DNA from 3 places in the Alteromonas sp. MmMcT2-2 genome. Region 1 is predicted to be linked to each of the others. Evidence: predicted binding sites of a transcription regulator. Region 1 holds the regulator's gene; each other region holds the start of a gene.
What was found. The regulator FNR, encoded in region 1, switches genes on or off when oxygen is low (the NO sensors DNR and NnrR bind a similar motif). The targets are predictions, from matches to a motif close to TTGATCTAGATCAA.
Positions count from the first base shown of each region.

Region 1 (3,283 bases):
TTGAAGATTTAGATCGCCAAGGTTATAGCATACTGTTTGACGATGATCTTCCGCCAGAAGAAAAAAAGCTAGCTGAGCAACGCAAGCAACTTCAAGACAGTAAAGTAGACAAAAGCCAAGCGCCACATGGAAGGGATTAACTACTTCTCTGCCTTTCTTATCGGCTTAGCCGGTGGAGTTCACTGTGTGGGAATGTGCGGTGGAATTGTCGCTGCGCTAAGGATGGTATCGCCTAAAGGCGCTTCAGCACTACCCTATACCCTTGCCTATAACATGGGACGTATAGTGAGCTACACCATCGCCGGAGCAGTAACCGGGGCACTTGGAAAAATTGCAGCAGATTATATACCTCTTGCCAACTATGCCCTTTCCCTACTTAGCGGAATCATGTTGCTTCTACTGGCGTGTTATTTGGGTAAGTGGTGGACTGGCTTAACAGTGCTGGAAAATGCGGGTAAAGGCCTATTTTCCAAAGTCCAGCCGCTTTCAAAACGCTTTTTGCCATTTAAGACCCCTTTAAGTGCGTTGCCTTATGGTTTTATTTGGGGTTGGCTTCCTTGCGGTTTGGTGTATTCCACACTTACCTGGTCTCTCGCGGCGGGTAACGCGCTAGAAGGCGCTGCTATTATGTTCTTCTTCGGTTTGGGTACATTACCCACCTTGCTCGCTGCAAGCGCTGGTAGCCAATATATTGTTCGAAGTTTTCAACATAACCATTTTAGACAAATTATTGCAGTAATAATGGCAATATATGCAGCTTATCTTATTCATGGCGCAATCGTTTAAAAATGGGTGTATTATTGTCGGGTATTCTTTTAGAGAGCGTGCATTATGAGCAAAGGAAGCCAATTTTCTATTCACTGTCAAAACTGTAGTTTCAGTCACCTGTGTTTACCGGTGGCGTTAAACAAAACAGAAATCGAGTCTCTTGACGATATTATTGAACGCAAGAAGCCGCTTCATAAAGGTGACACGCTGATTCAAACTGGTGATAAATTCCGTTCTCTATTTGCAGTGAGAACCGGTTCATTCAAATCATTTGTGACTAATACCGAAGGTGAAGAACAGATTACCGGCTTCCATTTTCCTGGTGACATTATCGGTTTCGATGCATTAAGAGAGAACAAGCACCAAAGCTATACCTCTGCGTTAGAAACTGCCATGGTGTGTGAGCTTCCCTACGAGACCCTCGACGAAATGTCAGTGCAATTTCCAAAGCTACGCCACCAGATCATGAGCTTCATGAGCGCTGAAATAAAACAAGATCACGACATGATCATGCTTTTAAACAAGCGAACTGCAGAAGAGCGCTTACTGTATTTCATCTCACACCTGTCGCAACGCTTTGAAGAGCGTGGCTTTTCCCATAGAGAATTCCACTTAACCATGACGCGCAACGAAATTGGAAACTATTTAGGATTAACGATTGAAACGATTAGTCGTCTGTTAAGCCGTTTTCAAAAAGACAACATCATAAAAGTAGACGGCAAGCTTATTACTATCTTGGATTTCGATAGACTAAACACCAAACTAGCGGCGCTTAACGGCCCAAGCGTTGTCTGCGGTTAGCCGTTTTTAGGTGTTAAACAAGGCGCGCACTAAGCGCGCTTTTTTGTGACCTTTGGTAGCCACATATCTAACCTTTCAGCGCCACGCCGGTTGCTCCATATTCAATTAGGTAGGTTCACTCATGGTCGCCTCGTAAAATTCTTGATCTAAAACAACTTACGTTTTTCCCAATGTCGTTTATAGTTAGTATTAGAAAGCTTCGATTTCGACAGCCGCTACTAAGTTTCGTAGTTAGGGGGACGTTATGATTGAGTGTAAACGAATTCTGGCCGTGGTAGATGCCGAGCGCGATAACCAACCTGCACTAAGCCGAGCTTATGAACTCGCTTCAAAAACAGGCGCTTCAGTTACCGCAATGATGGTGGTATACGACTTATCTTATGATATGACGACCATGCTTAGCCCGGATGAGCGCGAGTCAATGCGCGATGCAGTTACAAAGGAGCATGCAAAATGGCTTGCCACCCACTTAAGAGAACAAGGATTCACTGAAACTGATATCGTTGTAGAATGGAATAATCGTGCGTATGAGTCGATTATTTACTACACCCTAAATAATCAGATAGATTTAGTGGTAAAGGCAACCAAAAAGCACGACGATCTTGCTTCTGTTATTTTCACCCCCACCGACTGGCATTTAATGCGTAAATGCCCTCGGCCAGTATTACTCGTTAAAGAGCACGACTGGCCAGAAGGAGGAGAGATTATTGCTGCAGTAAACGTAGGCAGTGAAGATGATGAGCATGCCGCACTTAACGATAAGCTCACCCTCATTGCTAACGACTACGCCTCTTTATTGAAAGGTAGCGTAAATTTGGTCAACAGTTATCCTTCTACACCACTTAATATCGCCATAGAAGTACCTGAGTTCGACCCCGATACCTATCACGACGCGGTAAAAAATCATCATTTAAAAGAAATGCGTAGTCACGCGTTGAAGTACGGTATTCCTGAAAATAAATGTGTAGTAAGAGAAGGCCTTCCGGAAAAAGTTATCCCGCAAGTGGCAAAAACACTGGATGCAGAGCTTGTTGTTATTGGTACTGTTGGCCGCGTGGGCATTTCAGCGGCCCTAATTGGTAACACTGCAGAACACGTGATCGACGAACTCAATTGCGATGTGCTTGCTATTAAGCCAGATGGATTTGTGTCGCCGTTGTCGGTGTAGTCTTTTCATCAAGTCTACATAGCCCGTGTTTGCCGTTACTTAGCGGCCAACACGGTATGTCACCAACAAATTTAACTTCACAAGCATGGTCTCGAAAAGCCGCTTTAATGTATAATGGTGGCTTTATCACAAACCAAGCTAGTTAATTATGAGTTTAGGCACAAACAGTGCTGACGCGTCGCCATTAAATGCTGCGCAAAGTAAGCAAAAGTACAACTTCAACAAACTTCAGAAACGACTTCGCCGCAATGTGGGTAAAGCCATTGGCGATTTCGGTATGATTGAAAACAACGACAAAGTAATGGTGTGTTTATCTGGCGGTAAAGACAGCTACACCATGCTAGATATTTTATTGTTTTTAAAGAAGATTGCGCCTATTCACTTTGATATCGTTGCGGTTAATCTTGACCAAAAGCAGCCTGGTTTCCCAGAACATATCTTGCCTGAATATCTAGAAAGCATTGGCGTTGACTACAAAATTGTAGAAGAAGACACCTACTCTATTGTTAAAGACAAAATTCCAGAGGGAAAGACGACTTGCTCTCT
Region 1 is NZ_JAKRFA010000030.1:25,909-29,191, forward strand. It holds gene ccoS (cbb3-type cytochrome oxidase assembly protein CcoS) at 1-140, shown strand, start outside; gene MHM99_RS15530 (sulfite exporter TauE/SafE family protein) at 127-786, shown strand; gene fnr (fumarate/nitrate reduction transcriptional regulator Fnr) at 832-1,569, shown strand; gene uspE (universal stress protein UspE) at 1,814-2,737, shown strand; gene ttcA (tRNA 2-thiocytidine(32) synthetase TtcA) at 2,886-3,283, shown strand, end outside.

Region 2 (3,283 bases), on a different contig from region 1:
CGAGATGGCGGTCATATGATGGAAGCGACCTATAATGCGTTTAACGCTTTGGTCAACGACATTCAAGACAGTGAGGCGAAGGGTCTGGCTCAAGGAATTCTTGATGACTGGCGTGCATCTTCAGCCGATTGCTTAGGTATGGATGCAACCACCGCTGCAGCTGCTGCTTGTGATTACTTGGCATACAGCGCCTATTCCTTGATTGGTGTACTGTGGTACAGCATGGCTGACAAAGCGCAGGCATCAGGTAATGCGGTACTTGCAGCGTCTAAGATGAAGACACGTGACTTCTATATGGAACGTATCTTGGTACGTCGCGATGCGCACAAAGCCGCTTATAAAGCTGGCTCTGAAAGCACCCTTGCAATATCAGGTAATGAGTTTGATTATCTGTAATTAGCGCATGCTTTACGCCCATAACATATGGGCTTAAAAACCAAAAAAGGTCACATATAGTGACCTTTTTTAGTTTAATAGTTATCGCGCGGTACTAGTTGTTTGCCGCTACCTGCGTCGAAAACGTGTCTGCAAACCAATCATTCAACATGGCTTTTTCGTAGGTTAACGACTCGGTCCTATTGCGGCGGATTGTCGATTCCATAAAGTCCATGTCTTTGAGTTTTACATTTTCGCCACTTAAAATGACTTGTCCTTCGGCATCGGTCAAAGAATAACTAAACGCCATTCTTGGAATGTCGATGCGCTTAATGATGCGAACGTCACTCCCACCACCTGTGCCAAACCCGACGAACTGACTAGGCCATACTTGCCCCGCTAAGTCCACATTAGTCACTGTCATAGACAGCACTTGAGATTCAGGTAAATCACTAGCTAACTCAACAATGTGCTGTTCCAAATCTTCTAATGTTCGTTCGCGGAACCGTTTGCGTGACTCATTAGTCGGCTTAACATCGCTATACGTTTCAGGTTCTTCCCAAGTAATCTTTACTTCTGCCGCTTGGGTGGGAGCGAAAACAGCAAGAAGTCCAACCGCAGTGGCACAACCTAAATAAGAAAAAGTACGTAATTTATTCACTTTTATGCTCCTAAATTCAGTCGTTTAAACTATGAGTTAGCAAGACATTTAAAAAAGCTTTACGTGCAGCAATTGCCGGCTTTTATATCAGCTTTATATTTAACCAACCTGGTTAAGACTGGCTAGTCTCGCTTTGCTACTTGCATAACTGACGACTGTTTAATGATTAGGCATAGTTGAACGCGTTTAGTTCCCGTAAAGTTGGGGTTTATATCGTCCTTCTCACAATAGGTGTGATAAAAACGTTTAACGCTTGCGCTATCAGCGGTGATTTGCTGAACATATGTTTTCTGGTAAGGCTTTAAGGGACTCAGCTGGACATTAATTTTATCTTGTAAACTACGCAGTTCTTCTCGCTCCGGTAAGGTTGCGATTGAAACTAGCCATTCAGAAAGCGAGTTCTGGATATCTTCAAAGAGATACTGAACAAAAGGAGACCGCAGCACAATTACCAAAACAATAATTTCAGCAGCGATGATAAAGAACCTTAACATGACTTCTCAGCTAACTTTGACAGACGTTTACTACAGATAGCGCCAATTTTTTTAGCACCTTTCTTACTATGTGCTCAACTACACTTTGCCAAATTACATTTTCACAATGCTCACTGTACACGATTCAAACAGTAATTGACCACATTATTATCGACGATAATAGGGTCATATCGGTTTACCTGTAAATACAGTAAACTATACTCATGTATAGTAGGTAACGCCTAATCGTCAATGTTGGGTATCAAATGGCATCTGGCCGTTATATTAATCCTCATTATTCACGTAGCTGTATTTAACTATTTATAAAGTTACATAGACTGAGGAAATCAAGATAAAAAACGACTTATGTTCTGAAGTTTCAGTATTGACTGAAACTTTAAAAAGATACACCATACGCTGCATTATTGATCTACATTAAATATGACGTTTTGAACGCAGTTTTACTGCACAGGCAGTTCGTTACGTCACATAAGGTTAAGCTATGAATGAACAAATACCGGTAAAGACCGTTACACCGGTAAAAGTACATAAACCCAAAGGTAGACCTGAGGGTAAACGCCACGACTCTCGTAGCCGTATCTATGTGCGGGCTGTACAAGGCCCTTTAGAGACGTTTAGACGCATGTTTGGCCTTTTCTTTTTGGGCCTCTTTGCCATCATTCCATGGATTCAGTATAACGGGCATCAAGCCGTGCTACTCGATATTGGTGAGCAGCGATTTACTATATTCTCACTAACCTTGTGGCCTCAAGATCTCACTTTACTGGCCTACATATTTATTGTTTCCGCCTTTGCTCTGTTCTTCGTCACCACTTTCGCTGGTCGAGTGTGGTGTGGATTTATGTGTCCTCAAACAACGTGGGTATATATTTATACGTGGTTCGAAGAGAAATTCGAAGGCCCGCGCAACAAGCGTATAGCGCTGGATGCACGCAAAATGGATGCAGATAAATTTTTGCGTAAAACAGCTAAGCACACCGCTTGGGTATTGGTAGCGCTGTTAACGTCTTTAACCTTCGTTGGCTATTTTACGCCAGTTGATGAACTGTTTATCGATTTTGTGACATTTAACACCAGCTTCTGGGCAGGTTTATCGGTTATTTTCTTTGCCGTATGTACCTACGGAAACGCTGGCTACATGCGCGAAATCATGTGCACGCACATATGCCCGTATGCGCGTTTTCAGTCTGCCATGTTCGACAAAGACACGTTTACTGTATCGTACGATGCAAAGCGTGGAGAGCAACGCGGCCCGCGACCACGCAAACTTTGTCACGAGCAAGTAAAGGAAAAAGGGTTAGGCGACTGTATAGACTGCAACCTGTGTGTTCAGGTATGCCCAACCGGTATCGATATTCGAAATGGCTTACAATACGAATGCATCAACTGCGGTGCCTGTGTTGATGCCTGTAACGGTGTTATGGATAAAATGGGTTATCCTAAAGGCCTGATAAGCTTTACCTCTGAAGAAGAACTAGCTGGCGGTAAGACTCACATTTTACGTCCGAAGTTAATTGGTTATTTTGTGGTTTTAGTGGTGATGACAGGCTTGTTGTTTGCCAATATTTGGATGCGCAGCCCCACCGAAGTTGACATTATCCGCGACAGAAACTCGCTATACCGCGAAACGAATGAGGGACTAATTGAGAACGTTTATACAATAAAAGTACTTAACAAAACACAGCAAACCCAAACCTACTCTATTGCTGTAAAAGGTTTGCCTGACTATAAGTACATTGGTGAGCAAACTGTA
Region 2 is NZ_JAKRFA010000008.1:184,084-187,366, forward strand. It holds gene MHM99_RS07435 (acyl-CoA dehydrogenase family protein) at 1-396, shown strand, start outside; gene MHM99_RS07440 (DUF3016 domain-containing protein) at 491-1,036, opposite strand; gene MHM99_RS07445 (hypothetical protein) at 1,159-1,530, opposite strand; gene ccoG (cytochrome c oxidase accessory protein CcoG) at 2,012-3,283, shown strand, end outside.
Region 2: the regulator FNR is predicted to act here: its motif matches at 1,935-1,948, upstream of ccoG (cytochrome c oxidase accessory protein CcoG).

Region 3 (3,283 bases), on a different contig from region 1:
GCCCTAATACTTGGCTATTACCTAAGTCGTCATCTGCGCCAGTTTGGTTAACCGGCAAGCATAGTAAAATAGCGGTGCGCGTAACTAATCACCCTGTAGTAGTGGAATTGTGCAACAAGTTAGGTAAACCGTTAGTTTCTACAAGCGCTAACCTGACCGGCCAACCGCCAGCCATCACCACTGAAGAGGCAAAAGCCGTATTCGCTGATTCCGTCTTCTATGTCGAAGGGGAAGTAGGCGGTGCAACTAAACCCAGTACCATTCGCGATGGTGACACAGCAGAGGTAATAAGAGCATGACATCAGCAGAATTACTGGACGGTAAAAATGCCGCTGAAGTAATAGAACAAGTAAAAAGCTATTTACTACGGCTGCAAGACACCATTTGCCAAACCCTTGAACTTGCCGATGGTAAGGGCCAGTTTGTTGAAGACAGCTGGCAGCGAGAAGAGGGTGGCGGTGGCCGCTCTCGAGTACTAAAAAATGGTGCGGTGATTGAACAAGGCGGCGTTAACTTTTCTCATGTGTTTGGTAGTCAAATGCCTGCTTCAGCAACGGCTAATCGCCCTGAGCTTGCGGGAAGAAACTTTCAAGCAATGGGTGTATCACTCGTTATTCATCCACATAACCCGTACATCCCAACGTCACATGCTAATGTTCGCTTTTTTATTGCAGAAAAAGAGGGCGAAGCACCTATCTGGTGGTTTGGCGGCGGCTTCGACTTGACGCCATTTTATCCGTTTAAAGATGACGTTTTGCATTGGCATGACACTGCAAAGAAGCTGTGCAAACCATTTGGCAATGATGTCTACCCTAAGTACAAAAAGTGGTGCGACGACTACTTTTACTTAAAGCATCGCAATGAAACTCGCGGAGTGGGCGGTTTGTTCTTCGACGACCTGAATGAATGGGGCTTTGAACAGTCATTTGCATTTATGCAGGCTGTTGGTAATGGCTTCATCGATGCTTACGTTCCTATTGTTGAACGTCGTAAGCAAACCGATTTCGGCGAAAGAGAGCGTGATTTCCAACTTTATCGCCGGGGCCGCTACGTTGAGTTTAACCTTGTATTTGACCGGGGCACTTTATTTGGATTGCAAACCGGCGGGCGTACGGAATCAATTCTAATGTCGATGCCGCCGCTCGCGCGCTGGGAGTATTGTTATACACCTGCACCGGGTAGCGCCGAAGCCAAGCTGACAGACTGGTTAAAACCTACTGATTGGTGATTAATTATTAAATAAGGCTCCGCTTAAATCCTTACGCGGACCGCCGATAGCAGCTTTCATCTTTAATGACTAAAAAACGCCGTATTAACGTTAATGCGGCGTTTTTTTTGATCTACATCAAGGTGGAATATCATCTGTGTTTCAGTGAGTTATCAAACTTGCGCTGGATCAATGTTTCTCTTAACCACAGGCGTAAAGTATCGCCATCTTAGTTAAACACAAAAGAGACACATCATGCGCAAACACTTTTTTTCTGCATCTGCACTTTGCTTTACTCTTGCTGCACTCTCACCTTTAGCTAGCGCTCACCAGCAGGGCGACTGGATTGTTCGTGGCGGTCTTACTACCGTTGCTCCTGACGAATCTACCTCTAACATCGTCGCGGGTGGAACTGATCTTGGCGTTGCCCTTAATATCGATAACGATACTCAGCTAGGTCTAAACGTAGCGTACTTTATTACTGATAACATTAATATTGAGCTGCTTGCCGCAACGCCGTTTAAGCACGACGTGAATTTTTCTGTTGCTGACCCGTTAGGGACGGGTAACCAGCTTGGAGAAGTCACGCACCTTCCACCTACGCTTACCGCAAACTACTATTTTAATGATGCCAGCTCTGCGTTTCAGCCGTACATTGGTGCTGGTATCAACTATACCTTTATCTTTGATGAAGAGTTTACAGGTGCAAATGAAACAGCTGGCTTAAGCGACCTTTCGCTTGATAATTCATTTGGCTTGTCAGCACAGGTGGGAATGGATTACCAAATTGATACCAAATGGCATGTTAATGCATCGGTTCGATTCATTGATATAGATACCGAAGCAACCTTCAAAGTGGGTGATGCTGCTGGAAAGGTAAGTGATATTGAAATAGATCCTTGGGTGTATACCTTATCGGTGGGTTACACATTCTAATTATTAGTTCTACGCCTTATTAACTATTAGGCTTTCACAATTGCACTACTTTATGCGCCATAAAGAGCGTAGACAGTAACAGGGGAGTTGCGCGTTAAAAGGTTAATCCTTTCAACGCGCTTTTTTATTTTGTATTCACCATGTGATTGGCGAGTTGATCAAGTGCGTCTATCAACTGTTGAGCTAAGGCGATATCTTCAACCGTTTTAAACATGGCTTTTCGCATGCAATACATCCACTGCGCTTTTAACTCTGGTGTTACGGTATAAGGTAGGTGGCGTGCACGCAGACGCGGGTGGCCATACTGCTGCTGGTAATCATCAGGACCACCAAGCCATAAACTTAAATAGAGAAAGAACACGTGGCGAATTCTGTCAAATGGCTGGGGGTGAATAGCTAGCAGTTCATTGGCGAGTGGATCGGTTTCCATTATGTCGTAAAACGTATTTGCTAATTCCCGTACTTTCTCCTCTCCACCTATACGTTCATATGGTGTACTCTGCGAAGCACGATTATCGCTTTTCTTCTTTATATTAAATAAGTCTCGTATTCCCATGAAAAAATTCGCTGTATTCGGAAATCCTATTGCACAGAGTTTATCACCAACTATCCATCAAATGTTTGCTGAACAAGTGGGAGAAAAGATTTCTTATGAAAAGATACTTGCGCCAGTAGATGGTTTTGTAGATGCCGCCAACGCGTTTTTAGCTCAGGAAGGCGCGGTAGGTTGTAACGTCACTATGCCTTTTAAGCTTGATGCATTCAACTTGGCAAAGGTAGATGACCAAGCAGCCAAAGATGCACAAGCTGTTAATACGCTAATGAATGGTGACAGCGGTGAAGTGTGGGGATACAACACTGATGGTGTAGGGCTGGTAAACGACTTGCTTAACAGCGGTGTGGAAATTAAGGGTAAGCGCGTGTTGCTTATTGGTGCCGGCGGCGCAGCCCGTGGCGTAATCTCCCCGTTAATAAAAGCAGGGGCCGCTTCTTTAACCATTGCAAATAGAACCAAAGCAAAAGCTGAGGAAGTAGTAAATGCTGCCTCTAACGCTAAAGTGCAGGTGGTCGCGCTTGAGGATATCGCAGATGTTGCGCCTCATATTATTATTAATTCAACAGCCGCCAGTTTAAGCAATG
Region 3 is NZ_JAKRFA010000001.1:501,825-505,107, forward strand. It holds gene MHM99_RS02125 (Sua5/YciO/YrdC/YwlC family protein) at 1-299, shown strand, start outside; gene hemF (oxygen-dependent coproporphyrinogen oxidase) at 296-1,228, shown strand; gene MHM99_RS02135 (OmpW family outer membrane protein) at 1,463-2,143, shown strand; gene MHM99_RS02140 (group II truncated hemoglobin) at 2,268-2,699, opposite strand; gene aroE (shikimate dehydrogenase) at 2,698-3,283, shown strand, end outside.
Region 3: the regulator FNR is predicted to act here: its motif matches at 1,336-1,349, upstream of MHM99_RS02135 (OmpW family outer membrane protein).